DNA from 4 places in the Colwellia psychrerythraea 34H genome. Region 4 is predicted to be linked to each of the others. Evidence: predicted binding sites of a transcription regulator. Region 4 holds the regulator's gene; each other region holds the start of a gene.
The links. Region 4 encodes LexA, which represses DNA repair genes until DNA is damaged. Its sites were predicted from a motif close to TACTGTATNNNNATACAGTA; they were not measured.
Positions count from the first base shown of each region.

Region 1: a site for LexA is predicted at 2,960-2,979, ahead of dinB (DNA polymerase IV). Genes of this name have one in related genera too.
Region 2: a site for LexA is predicted at 1,578-1,597, ahead of recA (recombinase RecA). Genes of this name have one in related genera too.
Region 3: a site for LexA is predicted at 3,466-3,485, ahead of CPS_RS19240 (YebG family protein). Genes of this name have one in related genera too.

Region 1 covers NC_003910.7:1,065,286-1,070,173, reverse strand. Annotated here, with positions in the region: gene alaS (alanine--tRNA ligase) at 1-1,391, opposite strand, end outside; gene dinB (DNA polymerase IV) at 1,883-2,941, opposite strand; gene hemH (ferrochelatase) at 3,050-4,114, opposite strand; gene ccmI (c-type cytochrome biogenesis protein CcmI) at 4,793-4,888, opposite strand, start outside.
Region 2 covers NC_003910.7:4,347,263-4,352,150, reverse strand. Annotated here, with positions in the region: gene CPS_RS18510 (LysE/ArgO family amino acid transporter) at 1-353, opposite strand, end outside; gene CPS_RS18505 (ArgP/LysG family DNA-binding transcriptional regulator) at 476-1,372, shown strand; gene recA (recombinase RecA) at 1,646-2,683, shown strand; gene CPS_RS18495 (FKBP-type peptidyl-prolyl cis-trans isomerase) at 2,817-3,308, opposite strand; gene ygfZ (tRNA-modifying protein YgfZ) at 3,356-4,330, opposite strand; gene CPS_RS18485 (succinate dehydrogenase assembly factor 2) at 4,527-4,832, shown strand; gene CPS_RS24330 (protein YgfX) at 4,765-4,888, shown strand, end outside.
Region 3 covers NC_003910.7:4,523,970-4,528,857, forward strand. Annotated here, with positions in the region: gene CPS_RS19220 (GGDEF domain-containing protein) at 1-636, opposite strand, end outside; gene CPS_RS19225 (hypothetical protein) at 636-1,244, opposite strand; gene CPS_RS19230 (response regulator) at 1,241-1,606, opposite strand; gene CPS_RS19235 (M48 family metallopeptidase) at 2,204-2,959, opposite strand; gene CPS_RS19240 (YebG family protein) at 2,990-3,301, opposite strand; gene CPS_RS19245 (DUF3718 domain-containing protein) at 3,813-4,157, shown strand; gene mrcB (penicillin-binding protein 1B) at 4,234-4,888, opposite strand, start outside.
Region 4 covers NC_003910.7:238,267-243,154, forward strand. Annotated here, with positions in the region: gene coxB (cytochrome c oxidase subunit II) at 1-1,500, opposite strand, end outside; gene lexA (transcriptional repressor LexA) at 2,066-2,701, opposite strand; gene CPS_RS01090 (TonB-dependent receptor) at 3,544-4,888, shown strand, end outside.

The DNA of each region.
Region 1 (4,888 bases), 830 kb from region 4:
GAGTCATTATCGTAGCCTTTAAAAGCTGTATTCTGGTCAGATTTAAGTTGTTGATTATAATCAGTGCCAAATTGACTTGCTTGCTGGGCACGCTCTCGCTGTTGCTTCATCGCAACATCAAAACCATCTTTATCAATTTTCAAGTTACGCTCTCGGGCAATATCTGCCGTTAAGTCGGCAGGAAAACCGTAGGTATCGTACAGCTTAAATACGTCATCACCTTTAATAATATCGCCAGATAAATTAGCTAAAATATCTTCTAATAAGATCATGCCACGATCGAGAGTTCGACCAAACTGCTCTTCTTCAATGCGTAATAGTTTTTCAATAATTGCTTGTTGCTGAGCCAACTCTGGATAGGCTTCTCCCATTTGAGCAATTAATGAGGCAACAAGTTTATGGAAGAAATGTCCTGTCGCTTCTAGTTTATGACCATGACGAATAGCACGACGAATAATGCGGCGAAGTACATAACCTCGGCCTTCATTTGACGGTACAACCCCATCAACAATTAAAAAGCTACATGAGCGAATATGGTCACCAATAACACGTAGTGATTTATGCTCAAGATCACTGCAATCAAGTAATGCAGCAGTATCTTTAATTAGTGCTTGGAAAATATCAATTTCATAGTTGCTATGCACATTTTGCATAATTGCAGAAATACGCTCTAAACCCATACCAGTATCGATAGATGGATTAGGTAACGGATCCATGCGGCCGTCACTTTGACGGTTAAACTGCATAAATACTATGTTCCATATCTCTATAAAACGGTCACCATCTTCATCAGGCGATCCTGGAGGTCCGCCGAAGATGTCTTCCCCGTGATCATAGAATATTTCAGAACAAGGTCCACAAGGGCCTGTATCACCCATTGACCAGAAGTTGTCTGATTCATACTTTTTGTTAGCTGACTTATCACCAATACGAATTATTTTATCTTCAGGTACACCAACCTCATCTCTCCAGTAAGAGAAAGCTTCTTCATCCGTGGCATATACTGTGACTAATAACTTTTCTTTTGCTAACCCTAACTCGCCAGTTAAAAACTCCCAAGCATAACTAATTGCATCATTTTTGAAGTAATCACCAAAACTAAAGTTACCCATCATTTCGAAAAAAGTGTGATGACGTGCAGTGTAGCCAACATTTTCTAAATCGTTATGCTTACCACCGGCTCGTACACAGCGTTGTGCAGAGGTTGCTCGTGTATAACTACGTGTCTCAGCACCTAAAAAAACATCTTTAAAAGGAACCATGCCTGCATTGGTAAATAATAACGTTGCATCATTACCAGGAACAAGTGAGCTACTTTTAACTATTTGATGTTGTTTGGTGGCAAAAAAATCTAAAAATGCCTGACGGACTTCTGCGGTGCTTTTAATCATGGGATACTCTACAAATCGATTTAGGTCTATTTTAATTAGGGTCTACGTTCATTATGGCTTTAGCTTTATACCGAAAAATTTAATCACGGGAATAACCAGGGTATTATAAAAAACGAATTTTCTTAGCTTGTTCTTTTTGTGCTGCTTATTATACGCAAGCTCACCTTGAAGATACCAATCAATTTCACAACTTTCACGCAATTCTTGGATAAATGTTGTGCAGACGCCTTTTTGTTCTAGTTCATTAGCTATGTAAAGCCAACCAGAGCCTCGATTCAATTGATATCGACAGCGACTGACAACAATGCACTCATCCCTCAAATAGCCTTTTGGGCTCAAATTTCGAAAGCCGCATCAATCTCTTCGACGAAAAATAACGCAGGGTTAGTTTTTGTAGCAATGCTAGTTTGGAATGTTCTGGTCGTTCTAATAAAATCACGGCACAATGTAGTGCCGTATTTTTCAATGCCACTCTGATCTGATAATAAGTGCTATAGCGAAAGAGACAACTGCTGACTTTCGCCTGGACTATCAGCAAATCCTAGTGTTAGACCAACAAGCCGTACACCGCGTTTATTTGAGCGGCTATATGCCTTTGATAATAAACTGATAAAAAGGGCTTGCTGACACTCGTTGCTTTGTGTTTCTACGGTTGTTTGATTAAAATCAGTAAACTTAAGCTTCACACCTTGCCTAATGATTTCCCTATTACTGTGGGGAGCGAGTCTAGTGAGTAATTTTTGGTATAAGGAATCAATAACAAGCTTACACTCATCTTGAGTAGATATATCGTGCGCCAATGTTGTTTCGATGGCGAGAGATTTGCGTTGCCGGCTGACTTCTAAATCTCGATTATCGACACCATGTGATTTTAAGTACAAGCTATTAGCAAACTTACCGACAATATTTTGTAGCGCTCGAATATTACTTTGACGTACATCAGCACAAGTTACATAACCATGCCTATTTAATTTTTCAAACGTTTTTGGACCAATACCGGGTATTTTCTTTAATGAAAGTTGTTCAACAAAGTTAGCGACTTTATCTGGGGTAATAACGCATTGACCATTAGGTTTATTTTCATCACTGGCAATTTTTGCTAAAAACTTATTCGGTGCAATGCCTGCTGATGCCGTTAAATTTAATTCATTAAAGATATCAGCTCTAATTCTCTCAGCAATAAGCGTTGCACTACCCTGACACATTGTTGCATCAGTAACATCCAGATAGGCCTCATCTAAAGATAAAGGTTCAATGAGATCGGTATAACGAGAAAATATTTCTCTAATATTTTTGGAGGTTTCTTTATAAACATCCATGCGGCCATGAACAATTTTAAGGTGTGGACAAAGCTGTTTGGCTTTAATCGCCGGCATGGCTGAACGGACACCAAACTGACGAGCTTGATAATTACTAGTACATAAGACACTACGCGGGCCATCACCACCAACGGCCAATGGGATATTTTGATATTCAGGAAAATCTCGCATTTCAATAGCAGCATAAAAGCAGTCCATATCAATGTGAATTATTTTTTTCTGATTACCCATAATGCACCCACCGCCATAAACTGTATATAAAAACAGTATACTATTTTTATATAGCTTAGCAAGTGAGTTTATTGAATTGGCGACTGACTAATTTTGTTCATTAAATACCTAGTTAAGGTTGGGCGCCCCCAATGTTGGTGCCAACACATCAAACAAGGCATCAATATGATCATCACGATCATTTAGCGCAGCAATATAATGATAGCTTTCACCACCTGCTTCTAAGAATACTTCACTATTTTCGTGAATTAACTCTTCAAGGGTTTCAAGACAATCAGCACTAAATGCAGGGCTCATAATAGCAACGTGTTTTATACCTTGCTTAGGAAGATTTTCCAGGGTCTCATCCGTATACGGCTTAAGCCACTCAGCCTTACCGAAACGTGATTGGAAGGTCATAATAATTTCATCATCAGTAAAACCTAAATCACTTTCAAGTAATAGCCTTTTGAGTAGTGAAGTTGTTTCCTGACAGAAGTCATAATAGGGATCTCCCCACTTATGAAATAGCTCTGGCATACCATGATATGACAACACTAAGCGCTCGGGCTTACCATGGCTTGCTACATGCTCTTTAACTGTTTCAGCTAATGCTTGTATATAGAATGGATTGTTATGATAGGTATTTAAAAAGTGTATCGATGGTATATAGCGCCATTTTTGTAATTCTTTACTAACAGCATCAAAAGTGGACGCTGTCGTTGGACCTGCGTATTGAGGATATAGAGGTAACACAACAAGTTTATCAACACCTTGTTGCTGAAATTTTTGTAATACACTCGCAATTGATGGGTTTCCATAACGCATGGCAAAATCAACAATAACATTGTCACCGTATTGAGATTTTATTTTCGTCGCCATTTTTTCTTTCTGTGCCGCCGTAATTGATATCAAAGGCGCGCCATCATCTTGCCAAACCGTTTGGTACAACTTGGCAGATTTTGCTGGTCTAATGCGTAAAATAATACCGTGTAAAATTAATAGCCAAATTAAGCGCGGAATTTCGACCACACGTGTATCTGATAAAAACTCTCGTAAATAACGACGTACTGCACTTGTTGTCGGCTCATCGGGTGATCCTAAATTAGTTAATAATACTGCTGTTGTTGTGCTTTTATTTTCATCAGCGGTATTATCACTATTTTGTTGACGTGCACTAAAGCGAGATTTCATTTGGCTTTTTCTTCTTATTTTAAGTTATTGAGTTTATATACCCGTTCCACTTGAAGATGCTCGTTTCAGGAAACCTGGGCGAATCATAATCAAGGCACATTTTTTGTTAATGGTATCCCCTTAGCAACAAATGTAACGACGGGTATGTTTTGCTCAGTTTTCCCCAAAGGGCTGGTTTATAAACGCTTTATACTGCGTTATTGATTTCGACAATAGAATAACTATTCTCTTCAATCAATGCCTTGCCTAAAGGCGTTTATCATTCCAGCTGAATCCTGCATCTTCAAGTGGAGCGTGTATATAATACCCATCGGACTCATTTATCGATCACTTAACGAGAATTAAAAGTCTTAGTGGCAAGGCATTAGTCAAATAGAGTGGTTATTCAGGAAAAATATGCCTCTATATTTTCTCATCAGCTGCATCCATTCAGCGCCTTGATCAAATTAGATAACGCCGATATAAGCTTTTTATACTCGACTTTTCAAGATCATTAACAAACTAAGAATATTACAAAAAAAATTAAATATAGAAAACTATATTTAATTTTATGTTTGTTTCAAACTCGTACTGGAGCTCTCAATTGGTCAATAGATGAATTCGTTTGATATAACCCCATTACCAACCAAGATGCTGATTTAGAGCATTTTCAATGGTAACAGGTATTATCAGCACAAGTTACTCAACCAGTTTATTCACAACTAATTCAAGTGCTTCACTGCGATTAACATCGATACCAAGCGCTTGAGCTTTATAGTCACCTGATTTAATGCC
Region 2 (4,888 bases), 1.3 Mb from region 4:
GCCAAGGTTGTCAGAAAAATAATTTTTGCTGATTTCTTTTTCAAAATAGTATCAGCAGTATTCTTACTTCGCACAAATGCAGATTTCATCGACAATAGGCCATAAACACTTAAAAACAAGATACCACCCCAAGTGAGTACATTGAATAAAGTGGCGTTATGTGACAGTAAAATGCTACCGCCAAGTACGCCCATACTTATTAATAAAGCATCGTAAAGAACAAAAAGAGCGGCGGTCATTTTATGATGATTTTGATGAATGCCCTGATTGATTAACATAGAGTTTTGCGTACCAATAGGTATGATCATACTTAATGTTAGGGTAAAACCTTTTGCTAAAACTAATAAGCTCATAATGGTACTCGATAAATAGTCTGTAAATTTGATAAGCGCTAGTTTGCATTAATCCTCCATTTAAATATAATTAATAATAATTAACTATCATTAGTAAAACTTATGAAGGATTGTGTGGGATTATGGCAAATTTTGACTATAAACTGCTTGCTGCGCTGGCTGAAGTTATCGAACTACAAAGCTTCGAGTTGGCGGCACAAAAACTATTCATTTCACAATCAGCAATATCTCAACGCATTAAAGCGTTAGAAGAGCATGTTGGACAACCGGTTCTTATTCGTAATCAACCTATCGTCGCGACACCCGCAGGTGAACAATTACTAAGTCATTTTAAAAAAGTGAAACAACTTGAGCATGAGCTGGTACCACTATTATCTCCAGATCAGCCAATTAAGCCGATGAAAATCTCACTAGCGGTTAACGCAGACAGTATTGCTACCTGGTTTATTGATGCAATTACACCAGTACTTAAAAATCACTTAGTTGAGTTGAATTTAATTATTGAACATGAAGAGAGAACTTTAGATAAGTTACGAAGCGGCCAAGCTATTGGCGCAGTAAGCACTATTGAAAAACCCTTAAAAGGTTATCGCTCTTTCAAGCTTGGTGAGATGGAATATTGTTTGGTGGCCAGTAAAGCTTTTGCTAAAAAATACTTTCCGGAAGGGGTAAACCAAAACTCATTAAAGATGGCGCCAGCGATAAGTTATGATCATAAAGATGATATGCACGTACGTTATATTGCAAGACACTTTAACTTGGCAGCCAGTGAGTATTATTGTCATAGTGTTCGTTCATCAGAAGCGTTTATCCCGTTAGCGAAGCAGGGCGTTGCTTATTGCTTGATACCCAAATTGCAAATAGAGCAAGAGTTAATCGCGGGTCAATTAATAAGTTTATGCCCTGGTAAGGAATTAGTAGAGACATTATATTGGCACAGTTGGGTACTAGTAAAAGGGGTTAACAAAAAGATTTCAGAGCAAATTGTTAGTATTGGACGTGAAAAATTAGCACATTAGTATTGTCTATTAAATCGTAATATTCATGATTGATAAAGTACTGTGTAAGCGAAGTTATTTATCGGGATTAAAAGAGAGAAGTAACTTTTTTCGTTTGAATTGTGAAAAGTTATTGTTATGTTTTTATTCTTTATATTTCAATTGATTAAAAGTAACGTTAAGTTGTTTTTTTATTTAAAATAAAAAAAGTTGTAATAAAACTTGATACTGTACGAACTTACAGTATACTTGTCTCATCAAAACGAAATAACACAACTGCTCGCGGAGTAATCTATGAAAGACGATAAAGAAAAAGCACTATCAGCAGCCTTAGCCCAAATTGAACGTCAATTCGGTAAAGGTTCAATAATGAAGCTTGGTGATAATACCACCATGGATGTAGAAACTATTTCTACGGGTTCATTAGGCTTAGATATCGCCTTAGGTGCTGGCGGCTTACCAATGGGTCGAGTTGTTGAAATTTATGGTCCTGAATCAAGCGGTAAAACCACGTTAACTTTAGAAGTTATTGCTGAAGCACAACGCAATGGTAAAGTTTGTGCTTTTATCGATGCAGAGCATGCTCTTGACCCTGTTTATGCTGAAAAATTAGGTGTTAACATTGATGAGTTATTAATTTCTCAACCTGATACCGGCGAACAAGCTCTAGAAATTGTTGATATGTTAACGCGCTCTGGTGCTATCGACGTTATTGTAGTTGACTCTGTTGCCGCGCTTACACCTAAAGCTGAAATTGAAGGCGATATGGGTGATTCACATATGGGCTTGCAAGCACGTATGTTGTCACAAGCGATGCGTAAACTTACCGGTAATTTGAAAAAATCTAATACTATGCTTATCTTCATTAACCAAATTCGTATGAAAATTGGTGTTATGTTTGGTAGCCCAGAAACGACGACCGGTGGTAATGCGTTAAAATTCTACGCTTCTGTACGTTTAGATATCCGTCGTATTGGCGCGGTTAAAAACGGTGATGAAATCGTTGGTAATGAAACGCGTGTGAAAGTCGTTAAAAACAAAATTGCGCCACCGTTTAAACAAGCTGAATTCCAAATTTTATACGGTGAAGGAATTAACAACTTAGGTGAGTTAATTGAATTAGGCGTTAAGCATGAGTTTGTAGAGAAAGCAGGTGCTTGGTATAGCTGTAATGGTGAAAGAATTGGTCAAGGTAAAGCTAATGCTGCTAAATATTTAGATGAACATCCTGAAATGGCTAAAGATGTTGATACTAAATTACGCGATATGTTTTTATCAAAAACTGTTGTGGCAGAAGATAAATCAGAAGTAAAAGAAAAAGAAAAAGCATAACTGAATAATTAGCACGAGTTTTTGTTAATAACATTTAGCAAAAACTCAGCGAAAAAAAACGTAACCTTAGACGTAAGGTTACGTTTTTTTATGTCCGATAGTTTGTAGCATGTTACAAACTAATCAGAAAACTTTATTCGTGGTCGTGCCCACAACCACCTTCACTATGAACATGGCCATGTTCAAGTTCTTCAGCAGTGGCTTCACGTACTTCGATAACTTCAACGTCAAAGCTTAAGTCTAAGCCTGAAAGAGGATGATTACCGTCAACAGTAATAACATCATCTTGCACGTCAATAACAATAACCGTTTGCTCACCATCATCAGTTGTTGCACGTAGCTGGGTACCAAGAGCAAGATCTTCAACACCAGCAAGTACTTCCCTTGGTACCGTTTGTACATAATCATCATGACGTTCGCCGTAAGCTTGATCACAAGCAACAGCAACTTCAAATTTATCACCAGCTTGATGATCGACAAGGGCATCATCTAAGCCAGGGATTAAATATCCACTACCTTGGATAATAGCCATTGGTTTATCTTCGTAAGAGCTATCAATTAAAGTGCCTTCACTGTCAGATACTGCATAGTGCATAACAACGACATTATTTTTAGCTATTTTCATGTTTCATCCTAATTTTTTTAAAATTTGAGTTTATTCAGCTGTAAGAGTTATTCAGCTATAAGGGTATAAGGTAATGTTTGATTTGTTACTACGGAGTCAGCTTGAGAAGCAATGCGCAGTATAGGCAAGTCACCATCATTCGCTAATATCGCTTGAATGACACAACTACCATCATCAGCTTGATAATGGGCGAGAATATCGCCAGCTTTTCGCCAGTTTTCACCTAATTGCTTTTCAATAACATCATCCGATTGAAAAGGTTGCTCAAGTTGAGAGTTTAAGCAAAATAATGCACGTTTGTTTTTTCCTAAATATTGCATTCTAGCGACAGTTTCTTGTCCTAAATAGCAACCTTTAGTGAAACTTATGCCATTAATCGCTTGTAAATTAAGCATTTGAGGTACGTAATGACCACTAGTATTTGCTGTTAAAATAGGAAAACCTTGGGTTATTTCTAATAAATTCCATACTGATTGTGAATAAGTAGGTAGTGCTAATTTTTCAGTGATTGCTGTGATAGTGGCTTTGTCATCAATAATGATATAACGCGGTTGTTCACCAGAAAGATAGACTAAACTAGTTGAACCAATTTGCACTACTGGCGTTAAGCTATCAGGAACTTGAGAGAACTCTTGCTGTATTAGGGAACTTGCTTGTTTGCCAATTAAAGCTATAAAGCCGAGTTCTTCAGCAATATCGATAGTAACTTTAGCGAAAACACCAAACTTTTTCAGTTCTTTAAGTGAACCTTCAATGCTAGCAGTTGGTTGTAATAATAGGTGAGCAGATGAGCGATTAATTAATCGGAAAACAGAAAATACTTTTCCTTTTGCATCACAGTGAGCCCCTACAAGTAAGTTTGACTCAGTTATGCTATTAACATCACATGTTACTTGCCCTTGTAAATATTTACTTTGCTCTTCACCAGATAAAGAAATTGCCCCAAATTCACTAAGTTCAATAAGGTATGTCTCTGGTAGTTGTGCTAGAGATGGTAATTGTTTGCTGGTGGTAATTGTCATAATGAACTCTATGAGAAAGCGCGGGGTTAGCTATGCTTATATATTAAAGGTTAACTATAGAATAGGGGCGAAAATAGCAAAAACAACTCGAGGACAGTTTTTATTAATGATAATTAGCATTTTTAATAGCTGTGCCATGTGAGTTATTGTTACAATATGGAGGCTAATCAATTGTGTTAATCAAGAAAGGGTACTTATGTCTGGTAACGAAGCTTCAAGCACTACAGTGACAAATAATGAAAACTCGACTAATCTTTTAAAAGTCAATAAAGCTCGTTTAAAATGGGCCTGTCGTCGCGGTATGTTAGAGTTAGATGTGTTGTTTATTCCTTTTGTTGATGAAGCATATGATGAGTTATCAACGAAAGATCAGTTTACCTTTGAACGTTTACTTACCGGTCAAGATCCTGAATTATTTGCATGGTTTATGGGACATGAAGTTTGTGAAGATACAGAGCTCAACGCAATGGTCCAACTTATACTCAAACGCGTCAAAGTATAATATAAATGTAAGAAGTTCCCGTTACAAGCTAGCAGTTTATAGCTTTATAGGAATAT
Region 3 (4,888 bases), 1.1 Mb from region 4:
CAATTTAAAATGGTCTAAATCAAGCATTATCAAGGATAACTTTTTATCATGTCGTCGTGCTTTTGCGTATTCTTGTTCTAGGGAGTCTTGCCAATGCCTTCGATTATAAACTTGAGTTAAACCATCTATACGACTTATTTGCGCTATTTCAGCTAAGGTCTTTTGTAATTGCATTTGATAATGACAAGCATCGGTAACATCTTCAATTAAGATACAAATATGTTTGCCGTTAACATCAGTTTCTATAGGTAGAAAGGTGCAGTTTTGCGCCATAAACTCACTATCTGTCGTGATCGGTCTAGTGTGAGGTAATTCGAATAAGTGATGTCTTTGTTGCCAGGAACAAAAGCTCGGCGTATTTAATTGTAAAACAGAACTAAGCTTGCGAGATAACCAACGTTGTGGCAGCTCTGGAAATGCACTAAAAATAGATTGCCCAATAATACTACCTGGTACTTTATCGGTATGGACCTGTAAAAAACGATTCCAAATAACAATATTAAAATCAGCATCGATTACCAAAACACCGGTATTTAATTGGTTAGCAATTTGGCTATTAATTTGTTTAAGAGCCAGCTCATTTACAACCGGTACATCCGAAGCTGTTGGCGTAGTGTGTGATTTAATATCAGACATTAAAATTCTTCCAAAATACGGTCAAGCACATGTTTTATATTCGTTATCGCTGTTTCAGGGATCAATAAGATCATATTGCAATTAAAAGAATAATCTGTCACTTGATAATTAATATTTACTTTTAATGCTAAATCCCAAGTAAATGGCATTTGTTGTAAATGCTCAGATAAAATTTCCTGTACATTCGGCAGTAATTTGGGCGCGTTATAAGACAATTGATTATTAATTTGCTGAGCAAATACATTTAAAAAAGTTGTCGTTAAGATGGAACTAATATCAATTAATTGCTCATCTTGTGATAATTCATCTGGTTCATATCCCAATAAATCAGCAATTCGACCAGAGTTCTCTTCTTTGTAAACCAATAAAGCCTCACCTCGAATACCTTCATAACCAAAAAAACCTTGGCTTACAACGGCCACGGTATTTTTCTGTTGACTCAAGGTTTTCATCAAATCTTTAGCTTCTACACTCTCAATACTCGGGACCTTCAAATAAACAAAAGTATCTAGATAACGGGCAAGTTGATCACTTGCTTGTCCCATAGCAATATTAATAAGCTCTTGTAAGCAATCTTGTTGGTCTTCAGTTAGGTGAAATTGATTCATAAAAGGCCATGTTGGCGCAAATTATTAAGTAATAGATCTGCTTTTACAGGCTTACGCATAAACTCTTTTGCTCCTAGTGCTTTTACCTTATTTTGCATTTCAGGCTGAATATCTGCTGAAATAACAAAAACACTGCAATTAAGGTTTAATTTTTTTATGCCCTGTAAAACACCAATACCATCAATACCCGGCATAGTAAGATCAAGAAAGAGAATTTCGATGCTATTATCACGTAAAATTGTTAGCGCTTCTGCACCATTACAGGCAATCTGAACGGAATCTTTCCATTCTTCAGGAAGACTTCTAAGCACTTGCTTTCTGGCCATGTTTGAATCATCACAAATAAGCACCGATGGGCTCATAGAAGGAGGGACCTTATTTTATTTTATTGGTGATAATTTACCCTAAATAAAAGCAATTGTTAATCAACAATTCATTTTTTTAACAATATTATGTAGATAGTTCATTTATAAGTGACAAACTCGTACTTTTAACACGAAATCACTCCACTTTGTATCTAACTAAATAGATAAAAAAAGAGCATAAGTGCGACGTAACTGACTTCAGATCTACATAAGAGGGGACTAGTGTTTTGAAATATAAATACTACAAAATATAATAAGTATCTATTTAGTTAGATAGTGAGGTTGAAGGGTAAATACAAAGTAGGTGTAGCTAATGGTTAATCAACAACGGCGCATATATGCCATTACAATTAGCCACCAATAATAAAAGAAGCACAAGCAATAGAGAATACCGCTGAGCTGATATAAACCGTGATAATTTTAATGCTATCGAAATTAATTTTCATCACAATGCCTTTTAAAATTTAAATAATAAATAACAGCGAGTTAATGAATTAATTATAATTTATTGCTACAGCAAAAAGTGTAGTTAAGGGTAGGTATATTGTCCAATTTTGTGACAAAGATCATTGTTCTTCAAATATTTTGTTGGCTTTAGTGAGGGTTTTGCCACTGTAATTGCGATTGATAAGTATTAAGCCATTTTTTGGCAATTTCATAGTTTGGGCAGAATTTTTCAACGAGGTGCCAAAACTCTTTAGAGTGATTTAAATGCTCTAAGTGGCATAACTCATGAACGATCACATAATCAATAACAGTTAAAGGCGTCATCATTAAGAGGTAATTAAAACTTACTTCACCTCGATTATTACAACTTCCCCAACGAGCACGGTACTGACGAATATTTATCGCTGTTGGGCACAAGGATATTTGTTTACTAATCCTTTCAAGGCGCTCACTGAATAACTGTTCAGCTTGCTGTTTAAAGTAGACTTCGAGTTGTTTTTTTATCTGTTTAGATATTGCTAAAGGATTTATTAACCTAGAATGAATTTTTTCACTTATAGCAACATTAAGTTGCTTAGTCGTAATTTCTTGATAATTCTTTGGTTCTATTTCAGCAATCACAAGATGGCTAAAATACACCTCAGATTTTTTTGCTATACAGATATTGAGAATGACTTTCTCGCCTAAGTAAAGCAAGTTTGAACCTTGACTGAAGTCACAATATTCAGGTGTTTTTTGTTGCTCAGCTAATTTACTACGCAGCCAAGCTGACTTTTCTTGAATAAAAGTATCAATAAAAGCTGATGTAACATAATGAGGGGCTCTCACAGTCACTTGACCATGTTTAACCTGCAGTGCCAGTGTTTTCCTACGCTTACTGCGAATAAGTTTATATTCAAGCATAGAATGTTAACCGCAACACATCATATTCACTTAACTAGCTTCGCTCAGTTTGGTGGTCGTTACTTTTGCTTTACTCTTTTTCGCTTTAGCCGCCGGCTTTTTTATTTCAATTTCAGCAATAGGTAAATCAGTTACTTTTTCAACTGACTTTTTAATGATTGCTTTTGTCGGTTTTTTTGCTAATAAGGCGACAAGTACTTCTTCTCGATGTTGTGCTAAGAAAATACTCAACTCTTCATTGGCATTATCGCTTAATTCTACCGAAGATTGAGAGAACATTTGGCTCAAGTTATCAGCCATATCCAACATTTTGTCATATTCATCAGCTGATTTCTTATCCATAAATGTTTTCGCCTCTACCCCGTTTCTAATTACTACAAACCGACTTTCAACTGCCATTAGATTTCCCCATTCTTACATTTTGAGCTAATTAAAGGCTCATAACGCTGTTAAAAAATTAACGTTTACATAAATAATATTCATCACAATAGCATAATTAGCACTCAAGCTGTATATAAAAACAGTTAAATATAACTACTTTCAATAAGCCAGATCATTGAAGCTTTAAAAACGCGTTAATCATCGCAAGTTTAATAGCCTCTACTGCAACTTTCAGATGTCAATGTATCACCAAATGTAAATATTAATGTCAGTATTAAACAACATTTTCTGCTGAATAAAAAGGCAATCAATCACTTAGCGAATATACACGTTTTAACGCTTGATTTTTACTTACATCCTCTGGGTAAATGGTTACAACTTTTAACTAAAAAGAGTCCACTATTATGGTGTGCCTTGCATAACAGGGCCAAATAAAAACTAACGATATAAAATAAACCTATGGAGAACTACCATGACTACTTTCAAAAAAACCTTACTTGCTCTTGCCGCTACTTTACCTTTATTAGCTATTAGTTTACCCAGCCAAGCAGCAATGACTCCCTATATGGAAAAAGCCTTGATAGATGTTTGTAAAGCCGCTAAGAGCAATAGTGTTATAAAGTTCAAAGGCACAACTAAATATTATCGCTTAAAAACTAAAACAGTTGCGTTGAAATTAATGTGTAACGGTGAGGATGTTATCACCTTTGCAGAAAGCTATGGTGCTGATAAAACGGCAGCTAGATTACAAAAAAGTTTAGGTAATGTGCGCATTACAGATGTTGCAGCATTAACAAAAGTACAAGTAACTTTTTAATATGATGACTAAATAAGAGCGCTCAACATGATAATTTTGAGCGCTCATATTTACAGCTAGTAAACTTAAAAACTCACTACTCGCCAAAAACCCTTTCAAACCAAGACCTATGATCCTCTTTTTCTTGTAAACAGTCCTTTGAAGTTACAATGCCGTCTCGCACCGCAGGATAGATCACCGTATTGGCGCATTTATCTGTGACTGCATTACCCGTTTGCTGCTCAAAAAGAGTGACCACAATACTTTCTGGTTTAGCTTCAACTTTATTTATTACGCCCTGTTTATTTATGAAGTCAGCGAACAAAGGTAACGCTCCACTACTCCCCGTCAAACCCGTTGGTTTATTATTATCTTTACCCAACCAGGTTGTTATTAAATGCTTGCTGTCATAACCGATGAACCAACTATCTCGTAAGGCGTTACTTGTACCTGTTTTACCCGCGACTTTTTTGTTATTTAAACGCCAAGTAAGTGATCTAGCTGTGCCCACTTGAGTGACTCTTTCTAAAGCGTAATCAAGTAAATAGGCCGCATTACTTGATAAACGTTGCTCGCTTGATTGCTGCTTTTGCCAGAGCGTCTCGTTATTTGATGAGAGTATTTTGGTGATGGTATGGGTCTTTTGGTAATAACCATTATTAGCAATCGCTAAATATAATTGGTTGATTTCCAATGGCGACATATTCACTGCACCCAATAAAACAGAAGGACGCATTTTAAGTTTCTGCTGA
Region 4 (4,888 bases):
CCAAGCATTACGCTCATAAGTCACAACAGCGGCTATTTCGGTTTTGGTTAATTGACTACCAAAAGCAGCCATGGCAGGATTTTTCTTACTACCGTTAAGCACCATATCTAAATGAATAGCGATATCCCCCATTGCAATCAAACTGCCTTTAAGCGCAGGAAATGCTGGAGGTAATCCTGCACCTGTTGGTTGATGACAAGCAACACAAGCTGTCATATAAACTTTTTCGCCCATAGCCATTAATTCATCTTGGCTATACACTTTAGCTAAATCCTCAACGGGTGCTTCTTCAGTCATTGTCTCTACCGCATCTTCAACGTTAGTTTCAATTGTGACGACTCCTTTAGCATCTTGTGATGTGTTATCAACAGCAGACTTTACATCAGAGGCTTGCACGATATCACCAGTATCATTGCCCCAAGCATTTCGCTCATAAGTGACGACTGCGGCTATCTCTTTTAAACTCAATTGTTTGCCATAGGCTTGCATACCTGTGCCCGCTTTACCGTTAAAGACAATATTGAGGTGCTCTTCTATCGTACCCGTTGTAGCTATAGGGCTACCTTTTAATGCAGGGAAGGCCGGCGGCAAACCTAAACCGGTTGGTTGATGACAAGCTGAGCAGTAGGCTGTGTAAGTTGTTTCACCTAATTGCATAAGTTCTTCTTTTGATACAGAAGCGTTTAATGAGTCTTGTTCGGCACTTGCTGCAGCGGCGATACGTTGTTGTTGTTCATTGAGCCAAATGTCATAATCTTCAGCTGATTTTACCTCAACAACTATGGGCATAAAGCCATGATCTTTTCCGCATAACTCGGCACATTGACCGCGATAGACACCGGGTTCTTCGACTCTAGTCCAGGCTTCATTGATGAATCCTGGATTAGCATCCTGTTTAACGGCAAAAGCAGGCACCCACCATGAATGGATAACATCATCAGATGTTATTAAAAATCTAACTTTTTTATTAGCAGGAATAACAAGCGGCTTATCAACCTCAAGTAAATAGTTTTTACCTTTGATGGCGCTAGTTTCTTGTTGGTTTTGGTATTGCTCGCGAGGGGTGGAAAGCACAGAATAATATTCAATATCTTGGTCAAAGTATTTGTAATGCCATTTCCATTGCGAGCCCGTGATTTGAATCGTAACATCAGAGTTCTCATTGTCTTCCATCGCTATCAGTGTTTGTGTAGCAGGCACTGCCATGGCGATTAAAATAACAATGGGTATTGCTGTCCATAAAATTTCTACTTTAGTACTTTCATGAAAATCAGCAGGCTTTGCACCTTTAGATTTTCTGTGAAAAGCAATCGACCAAAACATAGCGCCAAAAACTAAAATACCGATAGCAGTACAAATATAGAGCACTAGCATATGTAAATCATATACGTCTCTACTAACGGCAGTAACCCCTTTAGTTAGGTTTAACTGCGTCTCTGCCCAGGCTGAATTGGCAAATAGGCTGACCAACACTAGCCAAATTAGCTTATGTTTCCCCACACGGCATCTCCTCTTTTCAATGATAGAGAACAGATGTGCAGCAATGTACTTCATAACTCACTGAACTGAATATCTGTTGTTGTTATTATTATTTTTATCAACTAACAAGAGCTCGGTTTAGCCACGGTTGCGCTATATAGAACGGTTCATGACGAATATACATAATTTAGAGATCAAGTTAATTATCGACGTAAAAGAGTAATCAGTCATAGTACTAGTGAACTAGTGTGACAGGATTAGCAAACAGACGTCTTTTTATTCTTTTTATGTTCGTTTTGTATGCGTTACTATTTATAGAATTACGCTAAAAATTGATCTAGGTCAAACATTTTATAACTGAGGAATTATAAAAAAGCCATTTAATTCAATGGAGTAATAGCTCTAAAGAGAGTGTGAGCTCTACTGGGACTAGCTTTGATTAAATCTAATAAAGGGATTTAAGAATTACAGAAAATCACGTGGAAATTTAGAAAGGAAAATATTGAAGATAAATAAAAACGCCATATTTATTACGCAGTAATTAGGTAATAAATATGACGAATGCTGTAACAGTGGCTATGATGGATTACATCCAACGTCCACTTCGAATAATACCGACGGCGATACCCTCAATATTAAACTCTTGATTAGCTAAGTCGACTTTAATAGGAGAGAAGTCTTCATTTTCTGCATGCAAATAGACAACATTTCCTTCACGTTTGAAACGTTTTACGGTGACATCATTTTCAACACGGGCAACAACAACTTGACCATTCTGTACTTCAGTAGTTTGATGCACAGCAAGTAAGTCGCCGTCTAGAATACCGATATCTTTCATGCTTTCGCCATTTACACGCAAGAGATAATCGGCAGCAGGATGGAATAAATTACCATCCATTTTATAATGTTCTTCAATATGCTCTTGCGCCAAAATAGGTTCACCGGCGGCAACTCGCCCTATCAGTGGTAAACCTTCTGCTTCAAGCATTTCTTCAACCAAGCGAATGCCACGAGAAGTGCCTGCAAGCATTTCAATGTAGCCTTTTTTTGCTAAAGCTTTTAAGTGTTCTTCGGCGGCATTAGCTGATTTGAAACCAAAAAAATTAGCGATTTCAGCACGTGTAGGTGGCATGCCTGTATCTTGAATCTTTGCTTTGATTAAATCATAAATCTGTTGCTGTCGTTTAGTCAGTGGGCGTAATTCGGTAGTTGAATCTATCATAGCTTTAGCCTGTAAATTTACACAGTATTACTGGTAGTATATACAGGATGTGATGAAAGGCAAGCCCCGCTTAGGTATATCTAACTAATTATTGTTTACGTGCAGAAATCACCTCACATTATGATTATCTACCTATGTTTTCATGAGAGTATATTGTTGTTCACAGCTGACTTTATATGAATTATCAACATGACTACTAATAATTAAGTTTATGGTTAGTAAGCTATTAATTGACAACAGGGTGGTTTGACACGTGTAAATTTAACCAAGTATATACTCGTTTATATAGCCCTATTTTTATTACCAGACCATAATTTAGCTTTCATCATCTATATCCAGCACATAGATTATTAACTAGTAAATATAATATAGTTTTGTCAGAATGATTTTAAGTTTGGCTACATTAACGCACTAAAAATAACAAAAGGTTACCGATGCACTGGCGGAAAAAACTTGTTCAATCGTCTTTAATATTTGTAAGTGAAAAACTTACTGTTGAGGTTATTGAACAACGAAAATTTAACTCAGCTAGCATAGCAGCAACACTCGCTTTAGCGTGTGCTCCATATGTTCAAAGTGCTGAATTAAGTAATACCTATTCGTTCAATATTCCTCAGCAAAGAGCAGATCTATCGCTCACTCAATTTGCAGAGCAAGCCGACTTAACGCTCATTTTCTCACTTGATAAAGTAAGTGATATAACGGCAAATAAGTTAACTGGCAATTATTCTATTGAACAAGCCATTAAACTTTTACTTGAGGATACGGAGTTAGTTGCAACATTGAGTGGTCAAGGTCTGCTTTCCATAAATAATAAAAATGATTTGGGGAAGACAGATAACATGTTTAAAAAAAATACATTATCGACAGCAATTATTGCAATTTTAGCGTCAACAGCTTCAGTGCAAGCGCATGCTGAAGACAGTAAAACAGCTGAAAAAGACGTTGAAAAAATCACCGTTACAGGCATTAGAGGCGCTCTTGGTCGCGCTTTAGACACAAAACGTGAAGCTAGTGGCGTAGTTGATTCTATTTCTGCTGAGGATATTGGCAAGTTTCCGGACACTAACCTTGCAGAATCATTACAACGTATTACTGGCGTCTCGATAGATAGATCGGGTGGTGAAGGTCAAAAAATCACCGTGCGTGGTTTTGGTCCACAATTTAATACAGTACTTGTTAATGGTCGACAACAAGCCTCTGAAGATCCAGGTCGTGATTTTAGTTTTGATACGCTTGCTGCCGAAATGGTAAAAACCCTAGATGTGCATAAAACATCATCAGCGACGGTACAGTCAGGTGGTATTGGCGCCACGGTTAATATTGAAACGGCGAAACCTTTTGCTATTAATGGTTTTAAATTAGCGGGTAGTGTCAAAGCAACTTATGATGGTAATAGTGAAGAGACCTCCCCACAAGCGTCACTTTTGATAAGTGATACCTTTAATGATGATACCTTTGGTGCTTTATTTGCAATCTCGTATTTAGAGCGTGAAACGAAATTAAATCGTGCTCAAAGTGCTGGTTGGCGTGAAAATTCTTCTTTCGGCAAAGGCGCTCCTGTAACAGAGTCCGGTGACGTATATACCGGTAATATATTTATTCCGCAAAACTTTGATTCATTGGTTACCACAGAAAAACGTGAACGTACCAATGCAAACTTAGTCTTGCAGTATGCACCTTCAGATAACCTTGTCATTACCGCAGATGCATTATATTCAGACTTTGATGTCAAATCTGATACAACATCTTATGGTCATTGGTTTACTTCTGATAATGTTGAAAATGCTGTTGTTGATGCCAATGGTACTATCACTTCAATGTATCAAGAAACAGGTTTAGCAACTGACTTTCACGCTAAAAAAGCGGATCGTTTAACTGATTCACTTTCTATTGGTTTGAACTTTGATTGGGATGTTAATGATAACTTAAATATGAAGTTTGATTTAAGTAACTCAACAGCTAAAAGAGAACCAAATAATGGTCGTGGTGGTAGCTTAGCGTTATTAGGTTATGCCAACCGAGTTCAATGGAATGTTGATGGTAATATTTTGCCTTATTACTCTGACTTTGCAACCCCAGACCCTTCAATTTACAGTGGTCAGCAAGAAGGAGATGGTGTTAATCAAGATCCAAATAGTCCTGATTATGTCTCACCTACGGGGGTTTCTGATTATTTAGATCCCG